3 regions of the Pseudomonas sp. NPDC078700 genome follow, and region 2 is predicted to be linked to each of the others. Evidence: riboswitches for the same ligand, from Rfam matches in the RefSeq annotation. Region 2 holds a riboswitch; each other region holds the start of a gene.
What was found. Region 2 has a riboswitch for cobalamin ahead of ACIGCM_RS17715 (TonB-dependent receptor domain-containing protein). Riboswitches for the same ligand answer to the same signal wherever they lie in the genome.
Positions count from the first base shown of each region.

Region 1: linked by a shared signal. The riboswitch ahead of ACIGCM_RS09455 (energy-coupling factor ABC transporter permease) and the one ahead of ACIGCM_RS17715 (TonB-dependent receptor domain-containing protein) in region 2 are both predicted to bind cobalamin.
Region 3: linked by a shared signal. The riboswitch ahead of btuB (TonB-dependent vitamin B12 receptor) and the one ahead of ACIGCM_RS17715 (TonB-dependent receptor domain-containing protein) in region 2 are both predicted to bind cobalamin.

Region 1 is NZ_JBITUI010000002.1:793,025-798,889, reverse strand. Features, by position in the region: gene ACIGCM_RS09475 (ABC transporter ATP-binding protein) at 1-264, opposite strand, end outside; gene ACIGCM_RS09470 (FecCD family ABC transporter permease) at 261-1,271, opposite strand; gene ACIGCM_RS09465 (ABC transporter substrate-binding protein) at 1,268-2,113, opposite strand; gene cobO (cob(I)yrinic acid a,c-diamide adenosyltransferase) at 2,113-2,718, opposite strand; cobalamin riboswitch at 2,896-3,106, opposite strand; gene ACIGCM_RS09455 (energy-coupling factor ABC transporter permease) at 3,400-4,080, opposite strand; cobalamin riboswitch at 4,131-4,338, opposite strand; gene ACIGCM_RS09450 (hypothetical protein) at 4,636-4,863, opposite strand; gene ACIGCM_RS09445 (sulfate/molybdate ABC transporter ATP-binding protein) at 4,955-5,865, opposite strand, start outside.
Region 2 is NZ_JBITUI010000005.1:54,453-60,317, reverse strand. Features, by position in the region: gene dxs (1-deoxy-D-xylulose-5-phosphate synthase) at 1-1,599, shown strand, start outside; cobalamin riboswitch at 1,634-1,852, shown strand; gene ACIGCM_RS17715 (TonB-dependent receptor domain-containing protein) at 1,947-3,869, shown strand; gene ACIGCM_RS17710 (APC family permease) at 4,015-5,388, opposite strand; gene ACIGCM_RS17705 (cobalamin-binding protein) at 5,571-5,865, opposite strand, start outside.
Region 3 is NZ_JBITUI010000003.1:351,674-357,538, reverse strand. Features, by position in the region: gene ACIGCM_RS11995 (NAD-dependent deacylase) at 1-694, shown strand, start outside; gene ACIGCM_RS11990 (C40 family peptidase) at 740-1,345, shown strand; gene ACIGCM_RS11985 (C40 family peptidase) at 1,485-2,129, shown strand; gene ACIGCM_RS11980 (C40 family peptidase) at 2,171-2,689, shown strand; gene ACIGCM_RS11975 (O-methyltransferase) at 2,717-3,379, shown strand; gene ACIGCM_RS11970 (hypothetical protein) at 3,390-3,710, shown strand; cobalamin riboswitch at 3,846-4,075, shown strand; gene btuB (TonB-dependent vitamin B12 receptor) at 4,206-5,865, shown strand, end outside.

The DNA.
Region 1 (5,865 bases), on a different contig from region 2:
GCCACTGCTGTCACCTTGCCCAAGGTAAGCCAGACGCAGAGCACGCTGGCGAGGGGTCAGGGTTTGCAACACCACTGCATCCTGCTCGATCAGCCCGGAGTAAGGCATCAAGTGAGCAATGGCCTTGAGCAAACTACTTTTGCCCGCGCCATTGGGGCCAATAATGCCCAGCAACTCACCCGCAGCCAGCGCGAACGACAGATCATTGACCCGGTTTTTACCGTCAATCGCAACGCTTAGCTGTTCAATGCGTAAGCCGCTCATGATGCAACCAACCGTTGACGCAGCAACAGAACAAGAAAGAACGGTGCGCCCAGTAAAGCGGTCACCACACCCAGCATCAGTTCCTGTTCACCACTGACCACACGCAGCAAGATATCAGCGGCCAGCAACAGCACAGCGCCGCCAAGGGCACTACTTAATAGCAAGCGTGAGGGGTGGTAACCGACCCATTTTCGCAGCAGATGTGGCACCACTAGGCCAATAAACCCAATAGCGCCGGTCACCGCTACACTGGCGCCAACGCACAGCGCTGTGCCGAGAATGATCTGCCCCCGCAAACGCGGCAGGCTGACCCCGAGGCTGCTGGCCTCGTCCTCGCCAAGGGTCAACGCATCCAGTTGCGGGCCACAGGCCAGCAGCAATAAAACACCTGCCGCAATAAATGGCAGGCACAGGCGGATATCCGCGAAGCTGCGGTCACTCAACGACCCCATCAGCCAGAGTACGATGTCCTGCATATCGGTTGGATTGGGTGCCAGGCTGATGGCTAATGATGTGAGTGCCGAGCACAAGGCAGACAGCGCGATACCAGCAAGAATCAGGGTGAGATTACTCGCACGACGACGCGCAATCAGATAAAGCACCAAGGTTGCCAGTGCTGCGCAACTCATGGCCGCAACCGGGAGCAACCAAGCACTGAATGCAGTAAGCCCGTAGTACAAACACACCACCGCACCCAAACTGGCGCTGGAGCTGACGCCAAGCAAACCGGGTTCAGCCAAGGGATTGCGCAGCAGCCCTTGAAGGGCGGCACCCGCGGCACCCAGCGAAAGCCCTACCAGGATTGCCAGAATGACCCGCGGCAGACGAATCTGGTTAACGATAATCTGATGCTGCACGGCAACATCGGCCAGATCAGCGCTGGAATCTGCCGACCGCAGCAGGGCTCCAGCAACATCTGCGAGGCCAAGCGGCACGGCACCAATGGTCAACGACAGCAGAAACAACCCCAGCAGGATTACCAGCAGCAATGCGTTTAAGCGGCTCATTGCTGCCCCAACTGCAGCGCAGTCAGCGCAGTCAGCGCATCGATCTGCGCTGCTAAACGCTCGGCACTGAAGATCAGTTGCCAATCACTGCAACCCCAGCGATTGCCTTCAACCTGCAACACCGGACGGGTCGCTGTCAGTTGCTGCAGGAACGGGTGGCGCGAAAACGCTGACTTGGCATAACCTCGATCGATCGGCATGTCGGCACTGACGAAGACATCGGGCGGCTGGCGCACCAAGTCTTCCAGATTAAACCGTCCCCAACCGCTGCGCCCCAACGCGGCTTGATGGTTGATTACTCCCACCGCTTGAAACACGGTATCGACATAGGTGTCGCGCCCGGCACTGCCACCGTTAGGCCGCAGATACAGCGCACGCAGCGGTCGGGGATGTTGCTTGAGTCGATCAAGCCGCGCCTGGACGTCAGCAAGCAGCGCCTCACCCTCTTCTACGCGCCCTAGTTTTGCCGCAACCAGCCGCGTACTGGCGAAGATCTGCGCCCAGGTAGTGGGGTATGGCACCACCACGACCTCGATGCCATGCTGACGCAATAACTCAGCTTGATTGTGGCTTTGCCAGCGCCTTGAAGCGAGGACCAGGTCCGGGTGCAGCGCAATGATTTCCTCGCTGCTGGCATGATTCACCGGCACCCTTTGTGCCTGTCCGGCCATCGAGGACAACTGCGGGTCACGGCTCTTGCTCGACACCGACAACAATTGCTCTGGCGCAGCAAGGCGCAACGCCAACATATCGGCACACTGATTAGTCGAGACCACTCGCGGCAGCGCTGCCGATACGCCAGGCACGCAGAGTACTGCAACCAAAACGAGCCAGGCTCGCATCAGAAATCAATGCCCATCTGCGCCCGGACACCCTGTTTATAGGCATGTTTAACGTCGCGGATTTCACTGACGGTGTCTGCCAGCTCAACCAACTCGGGCTTAGCCGCGCGACCGGTGATGATAACGCTCTGCAGTGGCGGACGCGCCCGAATCGCCTCCAGCACCATTGAGGTGTCGAGGTAGTTGTATTTGAGCATGTAAGTCAGCTCATCGAGCAGCACCAGATTCAAACTGGGGTCCTGCAACATCTTTGCAGCATGTGCCCAGGCTTCATCGGCTGCCGCCTTGTCCTGATCCCAGTCTTGGGTGTTCCAAGTGAAACCGGTTGCCATGGCGTGGTACTCAACCAATGGCGCATGCTGACGCAAATAGGTGATCTCGCCGGATGCCTGAGTGCCTTTGATAAACTGCACCACACCAGCGCGATGACCATAGCCAAGCGCGCGGTACAAAGTCCCGAAGGCTGAAGTGGTTTTACCCTTGCCATTACCGGTGATCAGAATAACGATGCCCCGCTCTTCTTGGGCACGTTCGATACCGGCATCGACCACGGCCTTCTTACGTTGCATCCGCTCATTGTGGCTGCGTTTTTTGTCATCATCGATCACTTGGCGACACTCCTGAAATCAGAAAATGCGCACGCGACTAGGCGCACACAATTCAACGGAGCGCAGCAACAGGGGATGGCAGGACGTGGCAATGCCAAGACCTGAAAGACAACTACTGGAAATATTTGCCCGCGAAGGCAATACACAGCATCGGCAAACCCACACCCCGGGGTACGCACCTATTGTCGATCAGGCCGGTCTTCTGGCTCGCCTTCATTCGCTAATCGCACCTTCCCGGTTGCCCAGTGGTATATCGCGATTGCATCAGGCTCTACAGCAGCGGGGGCTGCGCCGGAATACGCCATGTTTAACCATGCGATCACCGGACTTCCCGTTTCACCCGTTGCGCGGTTGCGCTCGGGGCACCTGTTCGATGCCACGCAGAGTACCCGAGTCGCCTATGCACGGCAACCGTTCAACAGGGCGTGACAGCTGGATCGAACGCCTCTTACAAAGGCGATTTCAGCTAGATCGAAGAATTGCACCCAGCAGCCATCGACTCGCAATTGGCAAGCATCGCAATCAAGTGATTGGGCTGTGCGCTAGCACCCGACGTGAGCGCTCGGTGCACGCGCAAAAATACAGCGCGACACCTGTCGGTCTTCAACCAGACAGGCATCAATCAAGCGTTCACTGCATGGCGCCAAGCATCCGCCTGAGCGCCGCAGGACTCACCCTTTAAGCAGGTTGATGCAGGCGCACATTAAACGCCGGACCACTGCTGTAACGGGCTAATGCCTTGGCACCGGCCAACACCGCCAGATCAATCAAGGGCTCGACAATAATCACCGTCATGTACGCCAAGCCAAAGGTGCCAACGCTGGCAAGGTTTTCCACACTAAAGCCGTGACCATAGAATGCCCAAAACGCGACCCACAGAACGATGCCACCCTGATACGCCGTCGACAGCGCCAGCACTTGACTGTAACGGGTGTCTACGTAGGCCGTGCTTTGCGGAATGATCCGTTGAGCCAAGGCATTAATCGCCCATAGCGGCACCAGTAACGTGGTCACATTCATGCCGTATTGAGGCAAGTCGAAAGGGGCAAAAAATACACCCTGGATCAACAAGCCAGCAGCCAGCCCAATCGCCGAGGCACCGGCACCAAACACCAATAACAGTGTAGAGCCCAGAATCAGGTGAACCTCTGACACCCCAACAGCATGGTGTGGCAAGACTTCAAAGAAACAGAACACCAGCGTAGTGGTAATCAAACTGCGTAGCAGTAGCGCCGCAACGCCGCCGTTATTGCGAACGCTATCAATGGCCATTTTTGCCGCCAGACCAAAACCACCTACTGCTGTTGCATAACTAAGAATGATTTTGGCGCCATCAACGACACCCGGTTCGATATGCATAGTGAATCCTCCATCGCACCCACCGTGCGATAAATATGAGCGAATGACCGGCAAAATCCGGTTTTGATGACAGGTTTCCTGGCTTGCGCGTCATCGCTTCACCCACCTTCCCAGCAATGCCAGTGGTGTTCGGGTGTCACTCTTCGCTTACAGTTGCGGAGGCAGCTGAGGGTTCAAGCGCTAAAGCCTTCACCCCATTCCCTTTTTCATTTCGCCCCCCAGAGAAGGGGGCCGAAAACCATCGGCGGCTACTTTACTGATGAACCCAACAAAAGCCTAGAAACAAACTGAAATGGTGCGGTGCAGTAAACGTATCGCCTGCGGTGTAACTGCCAGAAACCACGCGCAACCAGGCGCTGGGGGCTCGCCTGATTGGTAGTTGGGAAAGGAAGAAGGGAGATATGTATTTGATATGTATTTAATGACGAATGATGGGATTGTGGACAGGCCATGCGTGGTGGCAGCAAACAGGCACAGCAATGCCTGGCTCACATAGGAGGGTCGAGGAAGCACTGGCCTATTTTGACACGCCCCCTCCCTCCCTCTTACTGCAACTCAGCTAACAACACGTATATCGCTGATGGCCAACACCTCGGCCTGCGCGAGCAGTTCATCTTCGGTGGCGTCGGCTGCTGGCATCAGCAAACTGTTTTCGGCATCGGCGTGATGCAGTTCAATCAGATGGCGAGCAGCTTCGCCTTCACTCAGTTGGGATTGCTCTAATTCGAGCCCATGACTGCGTGGTTGGTTGTGGAACCTGTAGTTAAGGGTGAATTGGGACATAAGGATTACCTCTGCAGGTTAAGCGGGATAAAATACTGACCCGGAGGTCAGCTTATTAGTTCCAGCTGTTTCAGCAGAGGCAAATTGCTCATCAAGGATTGATTAGCGCCTGGCCACCCTTGGGTTTGAAATACAGTGTTTCGCCACGATTAAGGTCATCAAGGCTCATATGATCCTTGGCCACCTCAGCTTCAATCAGATCAGTCTGCCCAGCCACCTTGAGGGTGACGCGGGTGATTGCGCCCAGCGGACGGATATCGCGTACTTCACCAGCCTGATGCCCTTCTTGTGGCTGGCGCGACAAATGGACTTCATGGGGACGGAACAAGACGTGGTGGTCTTCGCCGATATAGAGGCGGTTGGCATCCCCCAGGAAGTGGTAAACGAAGTCACTGGCAGGGTTCTCATAGACCTCGCGAGGTGAACCGATTTGCTCAATCACTCCCTTATTCATCACGACGATGCGGTCTGCCACTTCCATGGCTTCCTCTTGGTCATGAGTCACGAACACGGAGGTTAGATGTACATCTTCATGCAGGCGCGCCAGCCAACGGCGCAGCTCCTTACGCACCTTGGCATCCAGTGCACCAAAGGGTTCATCAAGCAGCAATACGCGGGGCTCAACGGCCAGCGCACGGGCCAGTGCAATACGTTGGCGCTGACCACCGGAAAGCTGCTCTGGGTAACGGTCAGCAAGCCAGTCCAGTTGCACCAGGCCCAGCAGTTCATGCACCTTCTGTGCAATCACAGCTTCAGTGGGACGCTCGCGCTTGGGCTTCATGCGTAAGCCAAATGCGACGTTATCGAATACCGTCATATGCCGAAAAAGTGCGTAGTGCTGGAATACAAAACCCACATTTCGGTCACGCACATCGTGCTCGGAAACATCCTCACCGTGAAACTGAATGCTGCCGCTATCAGGTGTTTCGAGGCCGGCAATGATTCGCAGCAAGGTGGTTTTACCGCACCCGGATGGCCCTAACAGAGCGACCAGTTCGCCAC
Region 2 (5,865 bases):
ATGAGCACCTTGCGGCAAAAAGACGGCGTTGCTGCCTTTCCACGCCGCAGCGAAAGCGAATACGACACCTTTGGCGTCGGCCACTCAAGCACCTCAATCAGTGCAGCGCTGGGCATGGCGGTTGCCGCCAAGATACAGGGTAGCAACCGTAAAAGTGTTGCCGTCATAGGTGATGGCGCACTGACTGCAGGCATGGCGTTCGAAGCGTTGAACCATGCCTCTGACCTTAAAGCCAATATGCTGGTGGTGCTCAACGACAACGACATGTCGATCTCGCGCAACGTCGGCGGGCTGTCGAATTATCTGGCGAAAATCCTTTCCAGCCGCACCTACGCAAGCATGCGTGAAGGCAGCAAGAAAGTACTCTCGCGCCTTCCCGGCGCGTGGGAAATCGCCCGTAAAACCGAAGAGCACGCCAAAGGCATGCTGGTTCCGGGCACCCTGTTTGAAGAACTCGGCTGGAATTACATTGGCCCAATTGATGGCCATGACCTGCCAACTATGCTGGCCACGCTGCGCAATATGCGCGACCTGGAAGGCCCGCAGTTCCTGCATGTCATCACCAAAAAAGGTAAAGGCTTCGCCCCGGCAGAGGCGGATCCCATTGGTTACCACGCCATCACCAAGCTTGAGCCGGTCAATCGTCCTGCTGCGCAAACCGCCGCAAAAAAACCTTCTGGCCCTAAGTACTCCAGTGTATTTGGTCAGTGGCTGTGTGACATGGCAGCGCAAGACTCGCGCCTGCTCGGCATCACCCCGGCGATGAAAGAAGGTTCCGATCTGGTTGCCTTTAGCGAGCAATACCCAGACCGCTACTTTGATACGGCTATCGCTGAACAGCACGCGGTTACGCTCGCTGCGGGCATGGCCTGTGAGGGCAGCAAGCCAGTTGTCGCGATCTACTCGACCTTCTTGCAACGCGCCTATGATCAACTGATTCACGACGTTGCGGTGCAGCACCTCGACGTATTGTTCGCCATTGACCGCGCAGGTTTAGTGGGTGAAGACGGGCCGACCCATGCGGGCAGCTTCGATATCACCTACTTGCGCTGCATCCCCGGCATGCTGGTGATGACCCCAAGCGATGAGAACGAATTGCGCCGCATGCTTACCACCGGCCACCTGTTTGACGGCCCCGCGGCTGTGCGCTATCCACGCGGCACGGGCCCTGGCGCGACCATTGAAGCCGGGCTTGAGCCGTTGGAAATCGGCAAAGGCGTTGTCCGTCGGCAAGGCAGCGGCACGGCAATGCTGGTATTCGGCGTGCAACTGAGTGAAGCCTTGAAAGCCGCTGAAACACTGGATGCGACTGTTGTCGACATGCGCTTCGTCAAGCCTATCGATGAGGCGTTGATCCGCCAGCTAGCTGCCAGCCATGAACTGCTGGTAACCATTGAAGAAAACAGCATCATGGGCGGCGCTGGCAGTGCAGTCAGCGAGTTTCTGGCACAGGAAAATGTGCTCAAGCCAGTGCTCCACCTTGGCCTGCCCGACCTCTACGTCGAGCATGCCAAACCGTCACAAATGCTTGCCGAATGCGGCCTTGATGCAAAGGGTATCGAGCAGGCAATTCGTCAGCGTTTGGCTGTTATCAAGTAATAACTAACCCATTGCCGCAAACTCGGTAATGGGTTTTATCGTGATTGACCGAGGTCGCTGTCAGCCGCAAGGCGCAGCGTGAAAAGGGAAGCAGGTGCGTCTATGACAATGCCTGCGCTGCCCCCGCAACGGTAACCGACAGTGCTGAGCCCTTGAGCCCAGCACAGCGTTTTTCGACAACCACTGGGTTAGCCCGGGAAGGTGAAAAACGCTGTCGGCAGCCCGGAGACCTGCCTCGTTGCAATTTTGACTGGTGTTGCGGAGGGCATCACCGTCAAGTGCGGGTCTCTGTTGGCCAGCGCTTGTCCCTGCCCTCCTCAAAAGCATTGTACTTTTGAGGTTGTTTAATGAAGTTTTCCCGCATTTACTTGGCGCTCACTATGGCCCCATGCCTGGCCACGGCCGCTCAATCAGCCGAGCCTTATCAGGCCACGCCTCTGGTTATTACCTCGGGCCGTCAGGCAGAGCCGATCAGCAAAGCCACCGCCGCTATCACTGTCTATGAACGCAAAGACATCGAACGCCTACAAGCCGGTGACGTGCTTGACTTACTCGCTCGCACGCCGGGTGTCAGCGTCCAACGCAGTGGCGGTAGCGGCTCACTCAGCGGGATATTTATTCGCGGCACTTCGACAGCGCAAAGCTTGGTGTTGGTCAACGGCCAGCGCATTGCCGGCAGTTCCAGCGGAACAGCCAGCCTCGAACAACTCAACCTTGATCAAATCGAGCGCATCGAAGTGGTTCGTGGCAGCCGCTCAGCGCTCTATGGTTCAGACGCCATTGGTGGCGTCATTCAGATTTTTACCCGCAGCGGTGAACAAGGCCTGCACCCGCGCCTTAAAGTAGGTTACGGCACCTATGGCACTTGGCAGCGCAGCCTGGGATTGTCGGGCGGCGACGAACAGACCCGCTTCGACTTAGGAGCCTCGCTGGATGAAACCGATGGCTTTGAGCGCACCAATCTAATCGGCAGCGAAGACAGTGCCTATCGCAACAAAGGCTTCAACCTCAGCCTGTCGCATAACTTTAATGACAGGCTTGAAGCCGGTATTAACCTGCTGCGTCAGTCCGGGCAGAGTGAATACGACTACAGCTTGTCACCGACCCAGGCCGCCGACACTGACTTTGAAGAATCCACTGGCAGCGCTTATGTGCAAGCGCAATTGAACGAAAACTGGACGTCACGCCTAGAGCTGGGTCATACCGAGAACCGCCAAACGTCGCACGACCCTTATGGCGGCTCAGTATTCAATACCTACCGCGACCAAGCCAGCTGGCTTAACACCATTGAGTTTGCTGAGCAGCAACAACTGATGCTCGGCTTGGACTGGTACGAAGACCGCCTCAACAGCTCGACAGACTTCAACGAAAACTCGCGCTGGAATAAAGCAGCATTTATTCAGCACCGGTATGACAACGACCTGTTCGGCACTGAGCTCGGCCTGCGTCATGATGACAATGAAGCCTTTGGGAGCGAGAACAGCTGGAATGCGGCCTTCACTTGGCACGTGAATAACGATAACGACTTGATTGCGTCATACAGCGAGTCCTTCCGCGCGCCAACCTTTAATGATCTGTATTACCCAGACGATTGTTTCCCCGGCTTTGGTTGTACGGTGTATAGCAACCCAGATTTACAACCGGAGACGGCGCGCAGCTATGAGCTGCAGTGGCGCTCGCGCTTGTCGCCGACCAGCTCATTGGAAATCTCCGCTTACCACACCCGCATTGAAGACGCGATCGTCACCAACAATGCACTGGACGGCAATCAGTCAAACAGCATCGATGCCTTCCGCCCGGAAAATATTGATGAAGCGACCATCCACGGCCTGGAAATTGGGCTTAAACAACAAATTTTCGGCTGGCACACCAGCCTCGGCTACAGCTTGGTCGATGCGCGCAATAGCAGCGGCAGCGGTAACAACGGCAAACGCCTGAGCCGTCGTCCAGAAAACACCTTCACGGCGGATATAGACCGCAGTTTCGGTCAGTTCAATGTCGGCGCGAGTTGGCTAGTGGCCAGCCATAGTTACAACGACCTGGCCAATAGCCAAGAGATACCGGGCTACGGCGTGCTGGGCCTGCGTGCGGGCTGGAATGCCCCCAACGACCTGCGCTTTGATCTGAAGCTGGACAACCTGCTTGACCATGACTACTACCAGGCCAACGGCACAGCCTTCGATAGCACCACCTTCGCTCAAGTCCCCTTCCACTACGAGGAAGCTGGGCGCACCGCGTTGGTTTCAATGACCTGGACACCGCAGCTCTAACAACGCCGCCAAAGAAGCGTAGCCAGGTGGTCAAGGTGAAGCTTGACCACCGCGGTATCGAAATCAAGCGGAAATCATTGGCAGCAAAGGGTGGCCGAAAAAACTAGCCCCCCCGTGACAATCGACAGCCGTCGATGCAAACCTATCAATGCTTGATGTCGACGACACCGTAGACCTTGCGCGAATAGACATAAAACGCGAGCCCTACAGCCGACCAGCCACCCACCAGAACCCATTCGATTGGCAACAATGCCGAAGGTGCAATGGGGGTGTAAAGCAGCACCAAGCCGAGGGATAAAATCAGCGCAACATACCCCACCCATGGGCCTTTTCCGGCGCGAAACGGGCGCTCCATCTCAGGTTCTTTTTTACGCAGCACAATAAAAGACAGCGCCACCATCGAATAGGCAACCACGATACCCAGACCGCCAGCATCGACCAGCCACACCATCGCCTGGCGGCCGAATAAAGGGGCAACTATCGAAAGCGCACCAATCAATAAAATCGCATTGACCGGGGTTTTGTAAGTGGGGTGCAATTTGGCCAAGAACGCGGGCAGCATTTTGGCTTCGGCCATGGCATACACCGCACGCGACCCGCCGATTAGAAATGCATTCCAGCTGGTCAGAATCCCGCCCAGACCAGCAAGCACCAGCAGCTTCCCGGCCCATGCTCCGCCCAGTACAGCGGTGGCTGCATCTGCCGTCGCCAGCTTGGTCCCCGCTAAGGCTTCGGCATCCAAGGCACGCCCTGTGGCATACATAATCAGAATGTACCAGGCCACGGCCATCAAAACAGAAACGATCAAAATGATGCCGATTTTGCGATACGGCAAATCAATTTCTTCAGCCGCTTGTGGGATAACGTCAAAGCCAACGAACAAAAACGGCGTCATGATAATGACCGAAAACACCCCGCCCATTCCGCCAACAAATAACGGCTCAGTGTTGGCACTCGAGCCGTTGAACAGTGAGCCACTGATCAGCATGATGCCAACCACAATGATCAACACGGTAATCACCGCTTGAAACATTGCACTGGCCTTTACCCCGCGGATATTGAGCCACGTCATGCCGATTGCACCGACAATACCCACCATTGCCCAGGTGAAATAAACATCCCAGCCAGCGATTGAATACATCAGCCCGGCTTTGTATCCGGGGACTATTTGCTCAAGCACAGTGGGCAAGGCGACGGCTTCAAAGGCCACCACCGAAACGTAACCAAGAATGATTGCCCAAGTGCAGAAAAACGAGGCCCCAGGACCGAGCGCACGGTGGGCATAAACGTGTTCACCGCCATTTTGCGGCATGGCTGACGCCAGCTCTGCATAAGCCAGGCCGATCATAATCACCGCGGCACCACCGATAGCAAAGGCCAACATTGTGCCGCCTGTACCGGCGTTGCTGATCATGGTTCCGGCAAGTACTACCCAACCCCAGCCAACCATTGCGCCAAAGGCTAGCGCGATGACATCTTTGGAGCCCAGCACGCGGGCAAATTTTGTGTTGTTGACCATGGTTCCTCCTTGAGCCAAAAATACTTAACCATCCATGTCTAAAGCATCTGGTATCACCCAAATAGCTGACAGACTTAGATGCCACAAGGTTTTCAGGTTAACGGCTAACAAAGGGCGCAAGCAAGGAAGGGGCTCGAATCAGTCGGTTTTAGCTAGAATAGCGTCGGCTTGGGCGCGCACTTCTACTGCGCTCTGGCGAGCACTTGGCAGAGTTGAGCGGTCGCGTTGAGCATTTGAAAGCTCGGCCGTTCAAGGCCTTTATCCGGCACTAGCCACAGTTGCTTGCGCGCCACAGCCTTGATGTTAGGCCAGCGCTGCCAGGCCTCCAACTGAGCACTGCTGCCAGCCAAAATCACATCAGGATTAAGTTGCAAAACAGCTTCAACACTGACTTGCGGTGCCGGCAATTTCAGATTGGCAAAGATGTTTTCAGCGCCACACACGCGCAGAGCATCGCTGATAATTTGCTGGCCGCCG
Region 3 (5,865 bases), on a different contig from region 2:
GCCCACCTACCGTGGTGTTGGTGGTCTGTACAACGGCAATACCAGCGACGGCTTGCCGATTGAAGCGGCGCTGAGTGGCCCAATGCTTCAGCGCGATCCTGCGCTGTGCTGGAAATACTTGGCCGAATTGGGCCGCGCATGCCTCGGTGCCCAGGCAAATGTCGGGCATCAAGTTATTGCGGAGCTGCAAAGGCTCAAGCCGCAGTGTTGGTTGCTCACGCAGAATATCGATGGCTTTCACCGAGCCGCCGGCAGCCCTGATGATCGGCTGATTGAAATTCATGGCCAGCTTGCGCCGCTCTATTGCCAATCTTGTGGCCAGCAAGAGGATGACTTGGCGGGTCGTTTAACCGAGCAATTGCCGCCGCTGTGCCGCCATTGTGCTGGTATCTTGCGGCCACCGGTGGTGTTATTTGAAGAGATGTTGCCTGAGCGGGCCATCAGCACACTCTATGAACAGCTGGGCGAGGGCTTTGACTTGGTGCTGACCATAGGCACCAGTTCCAGCTTTGCGTATATTGTCGAGCCGGTGCTGCGTGCACGGGCAGTTGGGGCGTTTACTGCGGAGATAAATCCTGCCCGAACTGGAATTAGCGACAGTGTCGATGTGTATTTGGCTGGAAGAGCCTTAGATGTTTTGCCGGAACTCTTAAGTCACATTTCAGTCAATAGAATTTGCAAATCATCGCCATAGAAGGCATAGTCTCGCGAATTTATTAAATTCGACACGGCTGTGCCCATGCTAAAACGCTTCGCACCCCTCGTGCCTATTGCACTTACGGTCCTTCTGGCAGCCTGTGCTAGCCAGGCACCGCAACCTCAAATCAGCACACCAGAACCGGTGGCTGAGGCGATCAATCCAGCGACGGAAGACTTTACCGACTTCACTGATGCGCTAGCCGCACAGAAGTCGTATCAGTTGCCCCAGTTGGCTGACAGTATTCTAGAACACGGTCTTTCGCTGGTCGGTACGCGCTACCGCTGGGGCGGCAGTAGCGTGAAATCGGGTTTCGATTGCAGTGGCTTTATTGGCTATCTGTTTGAAGAAGAAGCGGGCATGCAGTTGCCGCGCTCAACCCGTGAAATGATTAACATCGATGCGCCGCTTGTGAAGCGCGATGAGTTGGAACCCGGGGATTTGGTGTTTTTTAGCACCAACGGCCGTGGTCGTGTCAGCCATGCCGGGATTTACATGGGTGATGATCGTTTTATCCACTCTGCCAGTCGGCGCAGTGGTGGCGTCCGAATAGACAGTCTTCAGGACGCCTACTGGAAGCGCAATTACATGGAAGCTAAGCGCGTACTGGCGATGGCTTCAACCGGGCAGGGAGTTACTGTCCGTTAGTGTGTGTGCAAAGGCGCTTAGGCGCCTTTTTCATTTTTGGTGGTGCCGGTTGTCTCGCACGTTTGTGGGTATGGAGCGGTAAAACTGTATTTTTAATTTTTTTGGCATCCGCAACCGCTGTTGCTGCTCGGGTTTCGTAATGCGTAAATCTCTCTTAAGTGTTTTGTTTTGTTGCTCCTTTGGGTTGTTTTCCAGCTTTTCAGCTCAGGCAAATGAGAAGCACGCCAGCTTGGAAAAGGCCTCATTGCCTAAAGCGGCTGCGGTTGTTGGGCGTGCCCAGGAATTGATCGGTGTGCCTTATCGTTGGGGTGGCACCAATGCGCGTCGTGGTTTCGATTGCAGTGGTTTGATTGTTTATCTTTTCGGTAGCGAGGCCAATATCCATCTGCCGCGCACCACAGGCCAGATGATCAAGATGAACGCGCCGAAAGTCGCCAAAAGCGACCTGCGTGCCGGTGATGTTGTGTTCTTTAATCACAACGGTAATGGCCGGGTCAGTCACATTGGCCTGTATATCGGTGAAGGAGAGTTCATTCACGCACCGCGTACGGGCAAGTCCATCCGCATCAGCAAGCTGGGTAACAGCTATTGGAGCCGTCACTACATTGGTGCCAAGCGCTTCCTTAAAGGCGATGGGTCACGTGATCAGCCTATGCTCGCTTCGCGGGGGCATTCGAAGCTCGGCCATCAGGCCGGTTTTACCCGCACTGTCGTCTCCGCGCACAAGGCTTCGCGCAGTCAGCCAATGCTCGCGTCACGCTCACGCTTGCGTCATAAGCGATAGCACGGCAGAGTAGGCGCACTACGTTATTTGGTGCGCCTCGCATGACTCGAACGATCCGCATTGCATTGTTATCACTTGCAGCGCTACTAAGCGCCTGTTCTAGTCATCCTCCTTCGCCGCAACCTGTCCCTCGAATAACCAATCCTGCTGCTAATGGTAATGCCGACGATGTGCTGATTCGTGCTATTGGCTTGGTTGGCACCCCTTACCGTTATGGTGGCAATACCCCTGATGGCGGCTTTGATTGCAGTGGCTTAATCGGCTTTGTCTACCGTGACGTTGCCGGTATTAGCTTGCCGCGCACCACCAGCCAGTTAAGTCAGATGCGTGGGCAAAACATCAGCCGCAGCAACCTTCAAAGCGGTGATCTGGTGTTCTTTGCCACCAGTGGCGGCAGCAAGGTCAGCCACGCGGGCATCTATGTGGGTGAGGGCCGTTTTGTGCATGCCCCTTCGAGTGGCGGTACTGTACGCCTCGACAGTCTGAGTAGTAGTTATTGGCAGGGCGTCTACTTGGATGCCAAGCGCGTATTTAGCGGTGAGCTGGCGCACAATATGTAAAGGGCTGCATTCGGTACGGAGACGCCAATGACCAATCGAACGCTTAATCTCGACGAACCCTTGTACCACTACCTGCTGGATGTTTCCCTGCGCGAATCCTCTACGCTGAAACGGCTGCGTGAAGAGACGGCCATGCTTGCCAATGCGCGCTGGCAAATTGCACCCGAGCAGGGGCAGTTTATGGCGATGCTGGTGCAGTTGCTGGCGCCCAAACGGATCATTGAAGTCGGTACGTTCACCGGTTACAGCGCGATCTGCATGGCTCAGGCAATGCCCGCTGACGGTAAGCTAATCTGTTGTGATCTGGTGGCCGATTACAACGCAATCGCTGAGCGCTATTGGCAAGAGGCTGGGGTTAGTGATCGTATCGAGCAGCGTTTGGCTCCCGCACTGGATACCCTTGCACAGCTGGAGCGCGAGGGGTTTGCAGAGACGGTCGATATGATGTTTATCGATGCCGATAAAGCCAATTACCCCGACTATTTTGAACAGGCGCTACGCTTGCTTAAGCCGGGTGCCTTGCTGCTTTTCGATAACACCCTCTGGAGTGGACGGGTGCTTGAAGCCGAGCCTGAAAGCGAAGACACGCGCGCGATTCAAGCGCTGAATGCGCAGCTCAAAGATGATGCGCGTATCGATCTGACATTACTGCCGCTGGGTGATGGTTTGACACTCTGCCGCAAGCGTTAACATCTGCCTTATGTCCGAACCTATTCGTCTGCCACCCCAGCCTGACGCCTGTGAATTGTGCGCGCGCGATACGCTGTTGACTCGACATCATCTGATTCCCAAAGCGCTGCACAACAAAACCTATGTGCAAAAGCGCTACGCCAAGACAGAGCGCATCACTGCAACCCTGTGGCTGTGTCGCGCCTGTCACAACCAAGTGCACCGCTTGTTTAGCGAAAAAGAATTGGCGCTGACCTACAACTCGCGGGAGAGCTTGTTGAGTGATGAGCGCCTGCGCACCTTTGTTGAGTGGCTTGCGGTCAAACCCGCCGACTTTTATCCGCGCCATTGAAACTGAATCGACACTTTTTCATCCAGCATTTTAACCGGCAATCGGTTTTTTGAGTGCTCAATGGTGGGTAAACGTCGCGTTGCCACGCCCAGTGCCATTGCATTGGTGTTTGACCTTCTAGTCGCAAGTCACTACTCTGCGCGGCTTGCTTCAGGTGCCTTGTATTTACAGGGTGAAACAGGGAAGTCGGTGAGTTTTGCGTGTTCACGCAAGCAATTCCGACGCTGCCCCCGCAACGGTAAACGAGTCAACTCAAACGCTTTTTCAACCACTGTGCTCAGGCATGGGAAGGTGTGTTTGATGGTGTGCTGGCAACAGTGCGCTGCTCGTAAGCCCGGAGACCGGCCTGTCGCATGTTCACGGCATCGCGGAGGGCTTTGTCGGGCGTATCACCCTGTGGGCGTTTTTTTGCGTACCTGTGGCTAATGCGTCTGCTGTTCTCCGTATGTCTTTCCCAGTCTAGGTCGCACGGGTGAGAGCGGCGGAGCATACGCAATGAGCAGTAAGTCCTTTTTCACGTCAGCAGCCGTCGTGCTGTGTGGCGTATCCAGTGGTTCCCAGGTTTTCGCAGTAGAACCGAACCAGCTTGACGACACCGTGGTTACCGCCACGCGTACAGCACAAACGGCCAACCAGAGCCTGGCTGCTGTCACGGTATTTGATCGTGCAGAAATCGAGCAAACACAGGTCAATTCTGTGCCTGAGTTATTACGAAAAGTCCCAGGTGTTTCGTTGGTCAATAACGGCGGGCCCGGTAAGTCGACCTCGCTATTTATGCGTGGCACTGAGTCTGATCACGTGTTGGTCATGATTGATGGCGTCAAGATTGGTTCGGTCAGCTCCGGCGGTGCTGCCTTGCAGGATCTGCCCATTGAGTTGATTGAACGCATTGAAGTCGTACGTGGACCGCGCTCCAGCCTGTATGGTTCTGAAGCCATTGGTGGGGTTATCCAGATTTTTACCCGCAAAGGAAAGACGGGCGAGGCTAAACCGTTCTTTTCTGCTGGCTACGGCACGCATGACGCCTCTACCGGCAGCGCGGGTGTTTCTGGGGGCAGTGACAAGGGTTGGTACAGCCTTGGCGTCAGCGGTTCGGATACTGACGGGATTAACGTCAAATCAGCTGGGGTCAGCGGGGCTGAAAGTGATGACGATGGTTATCGCAATCTGTCCGGCACCCTGAGTGCCGGTTATCGTTTCGACAACGGCTTGGAACTTGATGCAAACCTGCTTAAAGCCAAGTCGCACAACGATTACGACAGCGTTAACCGCAGCCGTACCTCAGGTTTCAATGCCAATGCTGACGGCGAGTCCAATGTCTATGGTGGCCGTGCCCGTTTCTCGCCGTTCGATATCTGGCTGGTGACTTTGCAGGCTGGACGCAGTGAGGATAAGTCCGATGCCTACACGGACGGCAAATTCAGCTCACGCTTTGATAGCCGACGCGACACGGTAAGTTGGCAGAACGATATAAGCGTTGCTGAGGGTCAGACAGTGACGCTCGGCACTGATTACCAGCGCGATGAAATCAACGGCAGCACTGATTACGATCAGGACTCACGTGACAATAATGGCTACTTTGTTCAGTACTTAGGCGAGGCCGGGCGTCATGACTGGCAAGTAGCGCTGCGCCGCGATGATAACGAACAGTTCGGTGATCATCAGACCGGTAATATCGCCTACGGCTTTGCGTTGACCGACTGGTTGCGCAGCACCATCAGTTACGGCAGTGCATTCAAGGCACCGACCTTTAACGAGTTGTACTTCCCTGACTACGGCAATCCAAATCTGGATGCTGAAACCTCAGAAAGCATTGAAGTTGGGCTAACCGGTCAGCACGATTGGGGGCACTGGTCGGTTAACGCTTTCCGCAATGAAATCGATGACCTGATTGCATACGACGCTTCGATTCAAGGGCCATCCAACGTCGATAAAGCCCGAATCAATGGTGTGGAGCTGGTTGTGGCCAGTCAATTGCTGGGCTTCGATTGGAACGCCAACTACACATTGATTGACCCGCAGAACCAGTCGAGCGGAGCCAATGACGGTAACCAGTTGGCGCGGCGTGCCAAGCAACTGTTCAACCTTGATGTTGATCGCCAACTAGGCAAGTTCAGCATCGGCGGCAGCGTGCATGCTGAAGGTCAGCGTTATG